DNA from 4 places in the Desulfofundulus luciae genome. Region 1 is predicted to be linked to each of the others. Evidence: riboswitches for the same ligand, from Rfam matches in the RefSeq annotation. Region 1 holds a riboswitch; each other region holds the start of a gene.
The links. A riboswitch is a leader RNA that binds a small molecule or an ion and turns the genes downstream of it on or off. The one in region 1 is predicted to bind cobalamin.
Positions count from the first base shown of each region.

Region 1 (4,012 bases):
TTCGTTGACAATGGATAATCCCAGCCCGTGGCCGCGCCCGTAGCCGGGCAGGAGGATTTTATCCAGTTCTTCCGGGAAGATACCCACACCATTATCTTCTATGGTGACTATCACTTCTTCAGGCTGTTCTTTAGCTATGATTTTTATCCTCCCACCCTCCCTCTTGGGTTGCAGGCCGTGCTTGATGGCATTTTCTACCACCGGCTGCAGGGTAAAGGCGGGAACGGGGCAGGTTAAAACTGCGGGATCAACAAGCTGGATTACCTGTAGCTTGTTGCCGAAGCGTGTTCCCTCGATGGCCAGGTAGGCCTCCACATGGGCCAGTTCTTCCGCCAGGGGAATGGGAGCATCATCCTTTCGCAGACTGTACCGGAAGAAGCTGGCCAGTTTAATCAACAGTTCCCGGGCCTTGTCCGGCCTGGTGCGTACCAGGGAGACAATGGTATTTAAGGCGTTAAACAGGAAGTGGGGGTGCACCTGGGCCTGGAGCGCCTTCAGTTCCGCCTGGGCACGCAGCCGGGCTTCGGATTCCACTTCGGCCAGTTCCAGCTGGGTGGAAAACAGGTGGGCCAACCCCCGGGCCAGTTCCAGGTCTACCGGCGTGATGCAGTTTTCCCGGTCATGATAAAGCTTTAAAGTGCCTATGGTTACCTCCCGCCTTTTCAGTGGCACCACCACTGCCGAAGCCAGGCGGCAGTTCTTTTCCTGGCAGCCGATTTCATCCCTGGTCTGGGCTACCTGAACCTCTCCGGTGGCCAGCGCCTTTAAAGTGGCACTGGTCAATATGGGAGTCCCGGGGTGATGATGGTCGTCCCCCCGGCCCACATGGGCCAGGATCTCCTGCCCGTTGGTGATGGCCACGGCGGCCAGCTTGACGGAATTATAAATAATCCGGGCCGTCTGCTCAGCCGACTCCCGGTTCAACCCGTGTCGTAAATAGGGCAGGGTTTGGGTGGCAATGCGCAGTGCCTGCTGTGCCTGGCAGGCGGCGATGCGTTCCCGCTGCTCGGCAGCGGTTTTGGCAATGACCATAAAAATGGCCACGCCGATGGAATTGACTATAATCATGGGCGGGCCGATGATCTGCACCAGTGCCCAGGCCTCGCCGAAAGGACGGGCGGTGGCCAGGATAATGGCCATTTGCAATGTTTCTCCCGCCAGCCCGGCCAGTAAAGCTACATGCCAGGGAATGGGGCCGCGGCGGTAGTAGTGCTGCACCAGCCCGCCCAGGGCCCCTTCGGCCACGGCGGCCAGGGCGCAGGAAAAGGCGGTGAAACCACCCAGCAGGTAACGGTGGAAACCGGCGATCAGGCCCGCCCCGGCCCCCACCAGGGGCCCGCCCAGCAAACCGGCCACCATTACCCCCACCACCCGGGAGTTGGCCAGGGCGCCGTGGATGGGCACGGCGGCGTAAGTACCCACAATGCCCATACCACCCAGGGCCAGAGTCAACAGCAGCTTGTCCCGGGGGGTGAGCTGCCGGGATAAAATACGCCCCAGGGCGGGCATGCGGGAAAGAATAAAGGCCGCTGTGGCCACCATGCTCAATCTGTACGCTAGGGTAAGGGCCAAAGACCAGGTCACGGTAGGTCACCCTTTCTAACTGTTTAATCGACCTGTCCGACAATTAGTATACCACAGGTTCACTCACCAGTACAGGCGGGGCTGGAAGTTATGGGGTGTATGCAGCTAAAAGCTAAATCTAACATATCGTCATTTTTCTATGGACAACTTATCAGAAATGTGTTACTATTTCATGTAAAGGGATTCAACCGCATAGTCGTGTCCGGGTTCCCCTGTCAATCAGGCAGGGGTAAAAGGGAACCAGGTGCGAATCCTGGACGGTGGGGCCACTGTGAATGGGTAGCGGCTTTCCACAGGGCCACTGGCCCAGCACTTACTGATTGGCTGTTACATTTAAGGGTACCCTGTTCTACAGTGAATGATGTAACAGCATGGTTGTTTAGCCAATGTCACTGGTGAGTGCTGGGCTGGGAAGGCGGAAAGCAGGCGATGACCCATGAGTCAGGAGACCTGCCCGGGCGCGCGGCACGGAAAGCCTCCCAGGGAACAGGGGCTTGTGCCGGTAATAGCCTTACCACTTTACGGTGGGCTGCAGCCAGTGTAAACAAACCCCGGTCTCTGACAGGCCGGGGTTATTTGTTTTAGGGTGTTGCATCCTTTCAATTAAATAGCGACAAATGATTTAATATCCTGCTGCCTGAGGACAACTTCATACCGGAACGGGTGCTTTTACCCCGAGGGGTAAAGGTGAAAAGGGAAGCCGGTGCAAATCCGGCGCGGTCCCGCCACTGTGAGGGGGAGGGACTCCACAGCAAAGTCACTGTCCAGCACTCAGTGAGATTGTTTTCTGCTTTGATAGAAATTGGTTACTGCTACGATAAGGTTACGGCGAAGGAAACCATAACATGGCTGAGTGCTGGATGGGAAGACGTGGAGCTCCGGTGAACCCGAGCCAGGAGACCTGCCCGTTACCGGGACAACCAGACCAACCTGCGCGGACGGGGGGTGGTTAAGTTTGTCGTGGCATGATTTTGCTGCGAGGATTGAGCCTCCATCCGGGTAGATGGGGGTTTTTTTTACGGCGAGGCCTGGGGTATGCACAGGTAACAAGCCTTTATACATCGTTAACCCATTCTCCTTTCAGGAGTAAATATATATCCGGCTTTAAGTCAGGCCGGGCTACTTTTTAAAATTAGCCGGTTGGTTTAAATAAAAAGTTTTTACAAAGGAGTTACCTATGGGAACGTTCGTTCCCTATACAAAACATTAAAATCTACTTTCTGAGGAGGACGTTCTTATGAAAACCCATCACTTTGCCGGGCGGTTAACAGCCCTGGTTGCAACGGTCTGTTTATTCCTCGGTCTGCTGGTGCCGCTTGGGGTACCGGGCCGGGTGGAAGCGGCAGTTTCACCCCTGGCGGATAAGGCAGTGCAATTCCTGCATCGTGACTATTTAAAAAACGGGTTGATTAACTCGGATGTGGGTGTGGGCTCGTATGCCTTTTATGTGCTAAGCCAGGCCGGTGTTGACGCCGGAGCCTGGGTGCACCAGGGAGTGACTTTCCGGGAGGCAGTGCTGAAGGCGGTCAGGGATGATCTGGATAAAGCGGCTGAAGTGCGGGCAAAGCAGCTTGCCCAGGATCTGGTGGCCATGCAGGCGCTGGGAGAAAAGGATCTGGCCGGCCGGTTGCTGCAGGTCTTGAAGAACAGGCAGACAGACGAAGGATTTGAAGACATCGGGCCGTTAAGCATCTACAGCAACATGCCTTCCTTTGATCTTTTAAGCAGGGCCGGGTTAATGGATCAGATAAACACCGGCCTGGCCAGGAATTATATCCTGGAAAAACAGTATGTCAAGGCACAAAATCCTCAGTACGGAAGCTGGGGGTCGCTGGATGGTAATGCCTATTACGCCGATTTCATGGCCACGGCCCAGGCGGTGAGGGTGCTGCACTACCTGGACCCGGAAAAGAAAGATCCTCAGGTGCAGGAGGCCATTAAAAACGGCCTGGCCTGGATGCAAAGACAGCAGAAGGCAGACGGCAGCTTTGTGGCCGGTATGGACGACCCGGTGATCGATACTGCGGAAGTAATTGTGACCCTGAAGACCCTGGGTATGGACCCGGCGGCGTGGAAAAGCGGCACGGGGAAGAGTGCCGTTGATTATCTGATGAATAAGTCATTGAACGCCGATGGGAGCTTCGGTACGTCGGGAAACGCCATGGATGCCACCTGGGTGCTCTGGGCGTGCCTGGCGCTGGAAGCGAAGGCGAAAAGCCAGGCAACACAGCCACAACCTGGATCTCAGGAGGAATCCGGACGGCAAGCGCAACCCGGTATGGTGGCCAGTTTTACGGATTTGAAAGGTCACTGGGCGGAAGGGGCCATCAACAGGCTGGTTCAAATACAGGTTGCGTCGGGTTATCCAGACGGTACCTTTAAACCCGAAGAGCAGGTGACCCGCTATGAAATAGCCTCCATGATGGTG
Region 1 is NZ_JAUSUX010000015.1:11,306-15,317, forward strand. It holds gene J2Z49_RS09740 (sensor histidine kinase) at 1-1,584, opposite strand, end outside; cobalamin riboswitch at 1,772-2,056, shown strand; cobalamin riboswitch at 2,229-2,507, shown strand; gene J2Z49_RS09745 (S-layer homology domain-containing protein) at 2,822-4,012, shown strand, end outside.

Region 2 (4,012 bases), on a different contig from region 1:
CCGGATAAACAGGTCATCGGGAATCCCCGGAGTCACATAGGGCCAAGCTTTTTTCATCAATGATCACCATAACGCAATTATTTTGCCCGGAAAAGTCCCGGCGGGCCAGTTCACCGGGTGTGGTTTCCAGGATTTCCTCCTCTGGATAACCCAGGTTACAACAACAAAAAACTTTTCGATCAGCTATTTCCGCCTTCACGAGCAGGCTGGCGATGTGGTTGGGTGGAGCTCCCGGGCCGGTGAGGAGGGCTATCTTCCCCTGGTAGCGCACCAGATTAACCAGGTCCTCGACGGGCCTTCCGTGAGCACTCAAGATCAGCGCATCATGCCAGGGCATGGCCAGGCGGGCAAAGGCCAGTTGCACCGAACTGATTCCGGGGATGACCTCCAATTCCTCCGGGGTGAAATATTGGCGCAGGTAATTCAAAATTCCATACAGTCCAGGATCACCTGAAGCTAAAACGGCTACCTTTTCCTCCCGGTGTGAGCGGATGAAATCCACCATGGCCGCAAGATTATTTTTAATTACAAAAGTTTTCTGTTCCTCCCGGGCCAGATAGGACAGGTGGCGCTGGCCGCCTACCAGTACCCGGGCGCTGGCCAAAGCTCTTTGAGCGGCAGGGGTGAGATAATCCAGGTTGCCCGGTCCTACGCCAATTACCTTAATTCGCGGCATCCCAGCGCCCTCCCGATTTCCCGTGCCTGACGGTCCCAACCGAGGATTTTGCCATCCAGGGTCAAAAAGACTGTTCCCACCTTTAAACGGTGGTGGACGTACTCCATGGCCCGCTGGCTGGCCCGGCAGGCCAGTTGGTGGTAAACAGACAGGAAATTGTGTTCCGTCAGCAACTCTACCACACTTTCAATGGTGCTGGCTTCCATAATGCGTGCGATGAGGCCCCTGTCTGCACCCATCAGGGCGGCGTGACTGGCCAGGGTTTCCCGCCGGGCGTCGGCAACCCGGCTGTGGGTATGAAAAATGCCGGCAGCCACCTTTAAAAGCTTTCCGTGGTGCCCCCAGAGCAAAACGCCGGAAAAGCCTTTTTCCACACAGTTTTCCAGCATAAAACCTACGAAATTGCTCATTTCCACCACAGCTTCGGCCGGGAATCCGTATCTATCCACCGCTGTCTGGATTCCCAATCGTCCCGGGGTAAGAACCACCTGATCAAAGCCTGCTGCCCTGGCCATATCCAGAAGGGGCAGCAGGGAATCCTTAAACGCTTCCTCGGACATGGGCCGGACTATGCCTGTGGTTCCCAGTATGGATATCCCCCCCACAATTCCCAGACGGGGGTTCAGGGTGCGCCTGGCTACCAATTCCCCCCCGGGTACGCTGATCATTAGTTCCACTCCCCATCCGGGAGGGAGAACGCCGGCCACAGCCTCCTTAATCATTTGCCGGGGAACGGGGTTAATGGCCGGTTCGCCTACGGCCACCGCCAGCCCCGGTTTGGTTACCCGCCCTACTCCAGGCCCCCCGTACAGGCGAATTCCCTCTGGGGCGGGGCGGGCTTCGACCACAACGGGCAGACCATGAGTAACGTCGGGATCATCCCCTCCGTCTTTAATCACCACTGCCCTGGTACCGCCAGGTATTGCCTCTACCTGGTGAATGGGCACCGTTAAGGGCTGGCCCATGGGGTTGACCAAAGTAACCTGATCAGGTTTTATACCGTGAAAAAGCAACTCCGTGGCAGCCCGGGCAGCCGCAGCGGCACAGGCTCCTGTCGTAATCCCGTTTCGTAAAGGCTTAGCCACCTTGTTTCCCCCTGAAAAAAACACGCCCGGCAAAAGTAGGGGCGTGTGGAGAGTCTTTACGCCTGCTATCTTTCGCGCGAAGATAGAAAGGCCTGCCACTGGCTTTTTGCCCTTTGGTAAAGGACATGTTCCAGTGAAAGGGGCAGGCAGGTCTCCTGGCTTCCGGATCTTTGGATGCCCGCGCCTTCCCGGTCCAGCACTCACCAGTGACATCGTTAAACCGTGTCGTTATGAACAAGCGTCCCATTGGATGTAGCAGCTCATCAGTGAGTGCTAGGCCAGTGGCACCTTGCGGGTTCCTCCCCGGTTACAGTGGCGGGACCGCGCCGGCTTAAGCAGGTCCACCTGCTCCCCGGTCTTCCCTATTATCCCCCGTTGGGGACCTGCCCCGCACATATTTAGTTTTTAACCTTCCCGGAGCCTTTCCCTGCGCTGGACCATGCGAATGTCATCTTCAACCGGTAACCGGTAAGGCCAGCACATCTGGCAAATGCGGGAAGTGGTTCTTTCTCCCAAATACTCGCCTAAATCTTCCAGGCTGATGTTGGTGGTAATGATTACGGGGAGACGATGGTTGACGCGGTAATTTAAGATCGAATAAAGTTTATTTTTGGTCCATTCGGTATAATTATGGGCTCCCAGATCGTCTAAAAACAAAAGGGGCACTTCCCTTGCCGCATCCAGGAGATCCTTTTCCGAATAATCTGCACCCTGGCGGTTCTGGTCATAAGTTGAACGCAGGCGATCTAGCAAGTCCGGTACAACCACAAACAATAACAGCACTTCGGTTTCCAACAGGGCGTTGGCTATGCAGGCGGCCAGGAATGTTTTTCCACTGCCCACGGGGCCGGTAATCAACAGACCATCGATATGCCGGTCGTTCTTAAAATTACGAACGAAGTCTTGCGCCGCCTGAAAGGTGCGCCGGGCCGATTCGTAATAAGTGATTTTGCGTTCCGGATCTACCCGCAATCGCGAATAATACTTAAAGTTAAATTTGTCAAAGGTGTGGTTACGTAAACCTTCCGGTAACCCTGCTTCTTTAAAACGGTTAACCAGGGCCCTCTGCTTGTTACACGGGCAGGGAACGGCCACGTTGTTTTTGATCACCACACCCCGATCCTCACATACAGGACAGGCCTTCACTGGCCGGCATCCTTTCTAATTAACTGAGGTATAGCGTTTTCAAAAGTGCTTTCTTCCGTTCATCCACCTTTGAGGGGGGCTGTTTACCTGAACGCCGTTTCTTAAATTGTGCGTCATAGGCGTTTATTTCCTCAACGGTACGCAGGTTGTTCTTCTTCCATTCCAGAATAATACTATCAATATACTTGAAATTATGCTTGCCCATCAGGACGGCCCGGCGTAAAGCTTCCAAGACCAGCGTGGGATCCAGTTCCTCGGTCCACTGGCGGATCTGTTCGACCTCCATGGGGGAAACAGGCCGACCGAATTCCTGTTCAAAGGCCCGGATGAGCAGGGCAAATTCTTGCGCCTTTGTCTCTAAAGGCCTTTTTTCCAGCAGGCTGCGGGTACGTTCAATTTCCTTGACCCTGATGCTGGCCCAGATCTCCGAGAGCTTTTCTAACAGCGGTTCAAAGTCATATCCACTGAGGATCTGATCTTTACTTTCGTCATAATACTGCGTTACGGCCAGCACTTCCTTTTCTATTAACCTGTTCAGGTTTTGTTGCACCCGGGTTACATCCTGGGCCGTGCATGCCGCCAGGGTGGAGGCGGAAGGAAACAGGTTCTTTTCCTCTACCTGCAACCGGAGAAGCTGAATGAGAAGAATCATTTCTTCGTCGTTTATATCAAGGTGACGGTACAACCGGAGTAAAAGATTCGGGATGGCGGTAGTGCCCTGGAGCAACAGGTCGGCACCAAAGGCAGCGGTAATGTTTCCCTCCCTGTATCTTTTCACCGTTCTGCCATTCATCATGCTCTTCCTCCCCCGCTTAGTGAATATTTTATGGTAAGGGAGGAAGTTTGTCCAGGCAAAAAAAACCGTTAGAGGGGGCAAGGTTGACGAGAAATAAATGTATACACCGCGAGCCCCATTTCTTCTAACATTAATACCGCCTGGTCTGTATACGCTCCCAGATCAGAAAGCCGGTGGGCATCGGAGCCCACGGTGAATATTTTAACGCCACATTCCCGGGCCTGTAAGAGGATTTCCCGGCTGGGATGAAATTCGGTCAGTCCCCGCCGCAGGCTGGAGGTATTTACTTCCAGACCCATATTTCGCCGT
Region 2 is NZ_JAUSUX010000027.1:10,598-14,609, forward strand. It holds gene cbiT (precorrin-6Y C5,15-methyltransferase (decarboxylating) subunit CbiT) at 1-57, opposite strand, end outside; gene cbiE (precorrin-6y C5,15-methyltransferase (decarboxylating) subunit CbiE) at 14-676, opposite strand; gene cbiD (cobalt-precorrin-5B (C(1))-methyltransferase CbiD) at 658-1,761, opposite strand; cobalamin riboswitch at 1,890-2,163, opposite strand; gene J2Z49_RS12640 (ATP-binding protein) at 2,167-2,907, opposite strand; gene J2Z49_RS12645 (DnaD domain-containing protein) at 2,927-3,703, opposite strand; gene J2Z49_RS12650 (histidinol-phosphatase) at 3,772-4,012, opposite strand, start outside.
Region 2: linked by a shared signal. The riboswitch ahead of cbiD (cobalt-precorrin-5B (C(1))-methyltransferase CbiD) and the one ahead of J2Z49_RS09745 (S-layer homology domain-containing protein) in region 1 are both predicted to bind cobalamin.

Region 3 (4,012 bases), on a different contig from region 1:
ATTCATCGCCGCAGGCGCTGCACGGTTCCCCTTTTTCTTTCTCAAGGTAACAGCGCACCAGGGCCGGGTCGATGGCCAGGCCGGCCACGGCCTCCCGGTCCAGGGAAGCCCGGGCCCGGGCCATTTTTAAATCCCACTCCCAGGCCCCCTTGACGCCCTTGGCAATGTCGGCGGCATGGGCGGCAATGCGGGCGGCCATCACCCCAACCCGCACATCTTCTTCCGTGGGTAGTCCCAGGTGCTCCGCCGGGGTGACGTAGCAGATGAAGTCCGCCCCGGAAGCCCCGGCCAGGGCGCCGCCGATGGCCGCGGTGATATGATCGTACCCCGGAGCCACATCAATGGCCAGGGTGCCCAGGACAAAATACGGGGCCTGGTGGCAGAGCTGCTTTTGCAGGAGCATGGTGGTTTCCACGTGGTGGACGGGCACGTGCCCCGGCCCTTCCACCATCACCTGCACTCCCTTTTCCCTGGCCCGGGCCACCAGTTCCCCGGCCACCAGCAGGCCCTGGATCTGGGAGCCGTCCAGGGAATCGGCAATGCACCCGGGGCGGATGGCATCGCCCAGACTCAAGGTGACATCGTACTCCCGCAGGATGTCCAGCACCCGATCGAAGTCCTCGTAGAGGGGATTTTCCTTCCTGTTGTGCAGCATCCAGCCGGTGAGGAAGGCGCCGCCCCGGCTGACAATATCCGTCACCCGGCCGGTTTTCTGGAGGCGCTCCACCACCTCAAAATTCAGGGCGCAGTGAATGGCCATAAAATCAATGCCCGCGGCGGCCTGCTTTTCTATGGCTTCAAACATGTCCTCCGGGGTCATGGCCACAATGCCGCCCCTCTTCTCGATAGCCTCAATGCCCGCCTGGTAGATGGGCACGCTTCCCACGGGAACCGTGGCCCTTTCCAGGCTTAAGAAGCGCATGCCGTCGATGTCCCCCCCGGTGGAGAGGTCCATAATGGCATCGGCCCCGGCGGAAACGGCCACCTCGATCTTGCGGGCCTCCATTTCCGGGTCGTCCCGGTCGCTGGAGGTGCCGATGAGGGCATTCACCTTGGTCCGCAGGCCCCGCCCGATGGCGCAGGTCCGGACTCCTCTCCGCAACCTGTTCTTCGGTATAACAATTGTACCGGCGGCCACCCCGGCGCGGATAAATTCCGGATCCACTCCCTCCCGCCGGGCCGCCTCCTCCATCTCCGGCGTGATGCGACCCTCCCTGGCCGCCAACAACTGGGTCATAACCTAACACACCCCCTGCTCTTTGCCCAGATATTCCCCTACCACCTGCATGGCGCAGTACTTGCCGCACATGGCACATGCCCGGTGAGAACCGCGGCTGCGCTCCCGGCGAAGGGCACCGGCCCGGCCGGGGTCGAGGGCCAGTTCGATTTGCCTCTCCCAGTCCAGGGCCTTGCGTGCCCTGGACATTTCCAGGTCCCACTGCGCCGCCCGGGGCTCCCTGGCCACGTCGGCTGCATGGGCGGCAATGCGAGCGGCAACGACCCCTTCCCGCACCTGCTCCACATCGGGCAGTCCCAGGTGCTCCGCGGCGGTGACATAACAGAGAAATTCCGCCCCGGCCCAGGCCGAAAGGGCCCCGCCGATGGCCGCCGTAATATGGTCGTATCCCGGAGCGATGTCCGTAACCACCGGACCGAAGACAAAATAGGGCGCCCCGTGGCAGAGCTGCTTTTCCAGCTGCACGGTGGCCTTCAGGTGCCCCAGGGGGACATGCCCCGGCCCTTTCACCATCACCTGCACCTGCTGCTGCCGGGCCCGGGCCACCAGTTCCCCCAGCACCACAAGCTCCTGCACCTGGGCCGCGTCCAGGGAATCGGCCAGGCAGCCGGGGCGCCACCCGTCGGCCAGGCTCAAGGTAACATCGTAGCGGCGGCAGATCTCCAGCAGCCGGTCGAAATGCTCATAAAGGGGGTTCTCCTGCTGGTTGTAAATCATCCAGCCCATTAAGTGGCTGCCCCCGTGACTGACCAGGTAATCGACGCGGCGGTGCTTTCTGGCCGCCCGCAGGGTCTGCCAGGTGGTGGCACAGTGCAGGGCCAGAAAATCCACCCCGTCGGCCGCCTGCCGCTCGATTACCTCGAACATATCGTCCACCTTCATTTTGACCGCCGCCCCGTACTTCTCCCGGGCTTCGGCCAGGGCCTGGTACACGGGCAGGGTGCCCACAGGCGTGGTGGTTGCGGCCAGCACGGCCCGCCGGGCACCGTCAATATCCCCGCACACGCTCAAATCCATGATGGCGTCCGTCCCGGCCTCCACGGCGGCACGCACCTTGGCCACCTCGCCCTCGATGGTGTCCCCTTCCCCCGCCAGGCCCACACTGGCGCTCACCTTCACAGCCAGGCCCGTTCCAATGCCCACGGGATCGATGTTCTTTCTCGTGCGATTGCGGGGTATGACGATGGTGCCTTCCGCCACTCCCCGGCGGACGAATTCCGGATCCACCCCCTCCCGCTCGGCCACCCTTTTCATCTCGGGGGTAATCTCCCCGGCCAGGGCCCTGGCCATTTGCGTTGGCATTTTCGACCCACCTCCATGGAAGTAAAATAAAAAGTCCCCAGCCAAAACTTTACCTGGCTGAGGACTTTACCATCATCCTCCGCGCACGGCCGCCCTTCCGCGCGAGAGCAGCCATTCTCTCAAACAGGCAGGTCTCCTGGCTAACGGATCATCGCTTTTTATCCCGGCCTTCCCGGCCAAACCCCAGTGACCGGGATAAGCTCCCCGACTACAGTGGCGGGACCGCGCCGTTTCCGGGTGGTATGCCACCCGTCCGGACTTCCCTATTCTCCCCCTGTGGGGCACCTGTTTGACTATTCAGTTATTGCTATTATTTTACCACAACCGGCCCGGGGCATCAAGAACAATTTTTCAGTCAGGCACATAATCTTAAAGAGGTTGGTAAGCACCGTCCGGGGCGGCGGCCTGACATCATCTTATTCTATCGATTCTATAGAAATGTCCAAAAAGATGTGGTATTATTTTTAAAAGATTAATAATTATTAATAATCCGGGAAGGGAAAGGTAGGGAGATAGAGAATGTCCAACCAGTTTTCCGAGCTTACCAGGGAAGAATTGCTGGTCGTGTTAGGGGACTTTGCCAAACGCTGGCTGGCCCACGATGGTCTTTGGTTCCAGGCCGTAGAGCGGGAGCGTGGTATGGATGCGGCCATCAGGGCCGACGCGGCAGCCTGGGAACAATTCACGGTGAATGAAGCCAGGCGGATCATGCAGTTGCACGGCATCCCGGAAAACGGGGGCATCCCGGCTCTGAAAAAGGCACTGGGCTACCGCATGTACGCCCTGCTCAATCGCCAGGAAATCGTTGATGTGGACGAAAACCGGATCATTTTCCGCATGAATGACTGCCGGGTGCAGTCCGCCCGCAAAAGAAAAAACCTGCCCGACTTCCCCTGCAAAACTGTCGGACTGGTGGAGTATGCCGGCTTTGCCCGGGCCATAGACCCGCGCATAAAAACCCGCTGCATCTGCTGTCCACCCGATGAACATCCGGAAGAATACTTTTGCGCCTGGGAATTCTGGATTGATTGAAGCCGGGCGCACACAAAAAGCCCCGCCGGCACGAGGCCGGGAGGGGGAAATTCTAAGTTAATAAGTTAAGTGCCCGGCACTATTACGTTTGCCAGCCGGCCGATGCCGGATATAACCACCTCCACCGTGTCCCCGGGCTGCACCGGCCCTACCCCCGCAGGCGTGCCGGTAAGGATGACATCCCCGGGCAAAAGGGTCATGATGCGGGAGATAAAGCTAACCAGCCGGTATACCGGAAAGATCAACTGGTCTGTGGAGGAGTGCTGTTTTCGCTCCCCGTTGAGGTAGAGCGAAACTTCCCTGTCCCCCGGGTCAACGCCGGTGACGATGTAGGGACCCAGGGGCAGGAAGGTGTCAAACGACTTGGCCCGGGTCCACTGCCCGTCCTTTTTCTGGAGGTCCCGGGCGGTAACGTCGTTGGCACAGGTATAGCCCAGTATG
Region 3 is NZ_JAUSUX010000003.1:3,863-7,874, reverse strand. It holds gene bzaB (B12 lower ligand biosynthesis ThiC-like protein BzaB) at 1-1,237, opposite strand, end outside; gene thiC (phosphomethylpyrimidine synthase ThiC) at 1,241-2,539, opposite strand; cobalamin riboswitch at 2,649-2,843, opposite strand; gene J2Z49_RS02445 (DUF6125 family protein) at 3,059-3,571, shown strand; gene J2Z49_RS02440 (fumarylacetoacetate hydrolase family protein) at 3,637-4,012, opposite strand, start outside.
Region 3: linked by a shared signal. The riboswitch ahead of thiC (phosphomethylpyrimidine synthase ThiC) and the one ahead of J2Z49_RS09745 (S-layer homology domain-containing protein) in region 1 are both predicted to bind cobalamin.

Region 4 (4,012 bases), on a different contig from region 1:
CGGGCTTCCAGAATAAATTCCTTCAAACAGGCCACCTCCAGCTCACCAGAACCAGAACCAGCAGGATAAAATCTACAAGGGCAATAAGGGCCAGATTTTTCCTGGATACCGGGCGGGGGTCTTCCCACATCCTTATCTCTCCCGTATAACCCCTGGCCAAAAGGGCGGTGAAAAGGGCCTGGGAGCGGTAACATGACTTGACAAAAAGGTTGGATACCAGTTGAGCCAGGGAACGATAGGACGCCTCCAGACTGGCATAGCCACAGCGTGAGGTCTGGGAAATGTACATTCTACCGGCTGTTTCCATGATTACGAAGATAAAACGGTAGACCAGGCCCATCAATTCAATTAATAAGGCAGGCACCTTTAACCGGCGCAGGACAGAAATGATCTCCACCATGGGGGTGGTTAGAGATAAAAAGTAAAGGCAGGATACGGCCCCCAGAGATTTGGTAAAGAGCAGGCCGGCATGATAAAGGCCCGGTATGGTTACACCCAGGGTGATCCCCCAGATAACGAGCCCGTACACAGCCGGGTCGGGTTCCCGGGAGATGGTCAGGGTGATGGCCAGCAACCCGGCCACCAGAAAACCCAGGGGCAGCAGCAAAAGTTTGAAGTAAAAGCGGGCCGGTATGCGGGCACCCAGGATTATGGCCGCCGCCGTCAGACCGGTGATCAGGGCAGGTACCAGTATGCTTGAAGCCGCCAGGCAGATGCCCATGGTAAGCATGGCAAAGGCAAATTTTTCTCCGGGATGAACATGGCGCAGGCTGCTGGTATATGCATACTGGTCAATTTTAAACACCAGTATCTCTCTCCTCTAACAACTCCCCGGTTTGCTTTTGCTTGACGTGGTTCCCTCTCCATCCGCGGTAGAATCCTATGAAATAGCCGATAAATCCGGCACCCAGCGCTGCCTGCAGGGCAAAGAGCAAGCTTTCGATTTCTCCGCTGGGTGGCTCCCACACGGATTCAAACCACGGCTGGTAATCTGGGTGTAATTCTCCAATGATTTTCTCTGCCTGGCCATCGGCACCCCCAAATTCAGCATTTTTATTCACCACCAGGGGAAAGACAGCCAGCACCAGGACAATGAAAATCAAAAACAGGTTTTTCACACCAGTTCTCATCCTTATACCTCCCGGGATAATACTCGTAATTGTTCCAGTTCACGGCGGTTGTGAGCAACCAGGAAGTTAAAAACAATGATGGTGAGAATCCCCTCGCTGATGGCCAGCGGCACCTGGGTTATCGCAAAGATACCCATGAACTTAACCATGGCTGCTACCACCCCGCCATGGGAAGCGGGAAAGGCCAGAGCCAATTGTATGGATGTGGTAACATAGGTTAACAGATCTCCTAAAAAGGCAGCCACAAATACCGAAAGCCACCGGGGCATGGCCAGCCTCTGGCCCAACCGGAAAAGAACATAGGCCGCCAGGGGGCCCACCACCGCCATGGAAAAGGTGTTGGCCCCCAGCGTGGTTAAACCACCGTGAGCCAGCAGGACTGCCTGAAAGAGCAATACGATGCAGCCCAATACGCTCATAGCCCATGGTCCGAAAAGTATGGCCCCCAGCCCGACGCCGGTGGGATGAGAACAACTGCCGGTAACAGAAGGAAGTTTCAAAGCCGAAAGGACAAAGGCAAAGGCACCAGCCAGCCCCAGGAGCATTTTCACACCTGGGTCAACCTTTACGGCTTTTTGAATGGACAGGATACCTGCAACAAGAAAGGGTAAGGTCAAAACATACCAGAAAAGGCACCACTTTAAGGGAAGAAACCCCTCCATTATGTGCATGGCCCAGGCATTTTGCTGGGGAAAGAACAGGAAAAGAAGAAAGAGAATGGATAAAAGGACCCACGTATTCTTCCTCATAAAAATACCTCCCTTAAGAAATAGGGTCACCCGGCAAACGGCCCGCCCAACCAGTACAAAGAAAACCCCCCGACCCGGTGCCGGGGGGTAATGTAACCGTGTGAACACAAAAAGGACATGCTCCACCGCTCCCCCGGTACAGATAATGAGGAGTGGAATAGGCATGTCCTCTGCTGCCCTCAGGTCATAGCCCCCTCAAGTCACCCAGAGCTTCCTTAAAAAAGTTGAAGGGGCTCCCCGGACAGTGGACCACATCACCCTTTAAGCTTTATCCCTCGGGATAAAGCACCTATTCCTGCAATCTGGCATTTTTAAAAAACTAACAACCCCTGCGTGTCCGGGTGCAGGGGTAAAAGCGTCCATACTCTAACATCTTTCACCTCCCCATGGACCGTAGGTACAAACGGTGAAAAGGAACGGGCAGGTTTCCTGGCTCATGGATCACTGCCCCACCACGCCTTCCCAACCCAGCATTCACCAGCGACATCGGTTAAACCATACTGTTACATTTTCCCTGCTGAACAAGCGTGTCATTGGATATAGCCGCTCATCCTCATCAGTGAGTGCTGGGCCAGTGGCTTTGTGTGGCGGGCTCCCCATTCACAGTGGCGGCACCGCGTCAGATTTTCACTGACTTCCCTCTATCCTTGCCTTTTGCGGCAGGGAGCACCCGTTCACTTTATTCAATTGCCTAAATTATAACACAACAGGTATACGCTGTCCAGAATTTTTCCCGCCCACAAACTGCCAAAACTTCAGTCTCAGAACCCCTTCGCAAAATTGCCGGTAAAAACGGCATTGCCTCCCCGCGCCCCAAAATATGGAAGACCTGGCCTTTTAGCGCAGGTCCTCCAAAGGCTAAATAAAGAGGTTTACATTGGCCTCGTCGGCTTCGGCCAGGTAGGTGGCCACCCCGGCAAACTCCAGGCCGTCGATGAGTTCTTCTTTCCTTATGCCCATCACGTCCATGGACATGGTACAGGCAATCATTCTTATACCCTGCTCCCTGGCTAACCGGATAAGTTCCGGAAGGGGGGTAACATTTTGCTGCTTCATTACGATCTTCATCATTTTTGCACCCAGGCCGCCGAAATTCATCTTCGATATCCCCAGCTTGCCGGCACCCCTGGGCATCATCCAGCCGAACAGCGCCTGCAAAAAACTCTTCTTTACCTTAACCTTCTCCGGCCTTCTCAGGACGTTTAATCCCCAGAAGGTGAAAAACATGGTCACCTCGTCACCCATGGCAGCAGCTCCATTGGCAATGATAAAGGCGGCCATAACCCGGTCAAGATCACCGCTGAAGACGATGATGGTCTTTTTCATGTGCCTGCACCCCCGTGCCTTATTTTAGTTAACCGGCAAGTTGAGGACAAAAGATGTGGAACCGGTGTTTTTCTTCCAGCATAAAGAGGACCTTCATCCTATCCCCCGCAGTAGGCCTGTACCAGGTAGCTGGATATATCCTCCACCTGTATTTCTCCACCGGCTGCTTTTTGCAAATTCACCAGGCAGATCGGGCACATGGTCACCGCCCTGAAAGAAACCTTCTTGATTTGATCCACCCTTTTTTTAGCATTTTCTTTTGCCTTCCTGGGGAACAGAGATTCGGCAGGCCCGCCGCAGCAGAAGGTGAACTTTCCGGAATCCACAGGTTCCCTTAAGTCAATGCCCGCTTTATCCAGCAAAGTTCTCTGCTCCTGCAGCACGTTCTCCTGCCTGGCATATAAACATGAGTCGTGGACGACCGCTTCCAGGCGGAGCTCCTTTCGGGGCTTCAGGTCCCGCTCCACCAGCACTTCCAGGTAGCTTTTTACCTGCAGGTCATATCCTTTGATCAGGTTAGGGTACACGGAACGAAGCATATGGGTGGTGTGGGGGTCAACGGTGATGACCTTTTTGACCCGGTATTTTTTAAAAACATCCATTACTCTACGGGCGTGGGCCTCCAGGACATCGTCCACTCCCAGGTCATAAACAAGCGCCCCCGAGTACAGGTCTTCTTCGTACAAATAACCGAACTCAACTCCCGCCCGCCTTAAAAGCCGTGCGATATTGACCAGTATTCTGCCGCAGGACTCCTGCATGTTTCTGGACGGTACGGCCAGAAGACCCGCTACATTGATAAACCTG
Region 4 is NZ_JAUSUX010000025.1:4,558-8,569, forward strand. It holds gene J2Z49_RS12245 (energy-coupling factor ABC transporter ATP-binding protein) at 1-26, opposite strand, end outside; gene cbiQ (cobalt ECF transporter T component CbiQ) at 23-805, opposite strand; gene J2Z49_RS12255 (energy-coupling factor ABC transporter substrate-binding protein) at 798-1,130, opposite strand; gene J2Z49_RS12260 (energy-coupling factor ABC transporter permease) at 1,133-1,879, opposite strand; cobalamin riboswitch at 2,282-2,568, opposite strand; gene J2Z49_RS12265 (DsrE/DsrF/DrsH-like family protein) at 2,738-3,205, opposite strand; gene J2Z49_RS12270 ((Fe-S)-binding protein) at 3,304-4,012, opposite strand, start outside.
Region 4: linked by a shared signal. The riboswitch ahead of J2Z49_RS12260 (energy-coupling factor ABC transporter permease) and the one ahead of J2Z49_RS09745 (S-layer homology domain-containing protein) in region 1 are both predicted to bind cobalamin.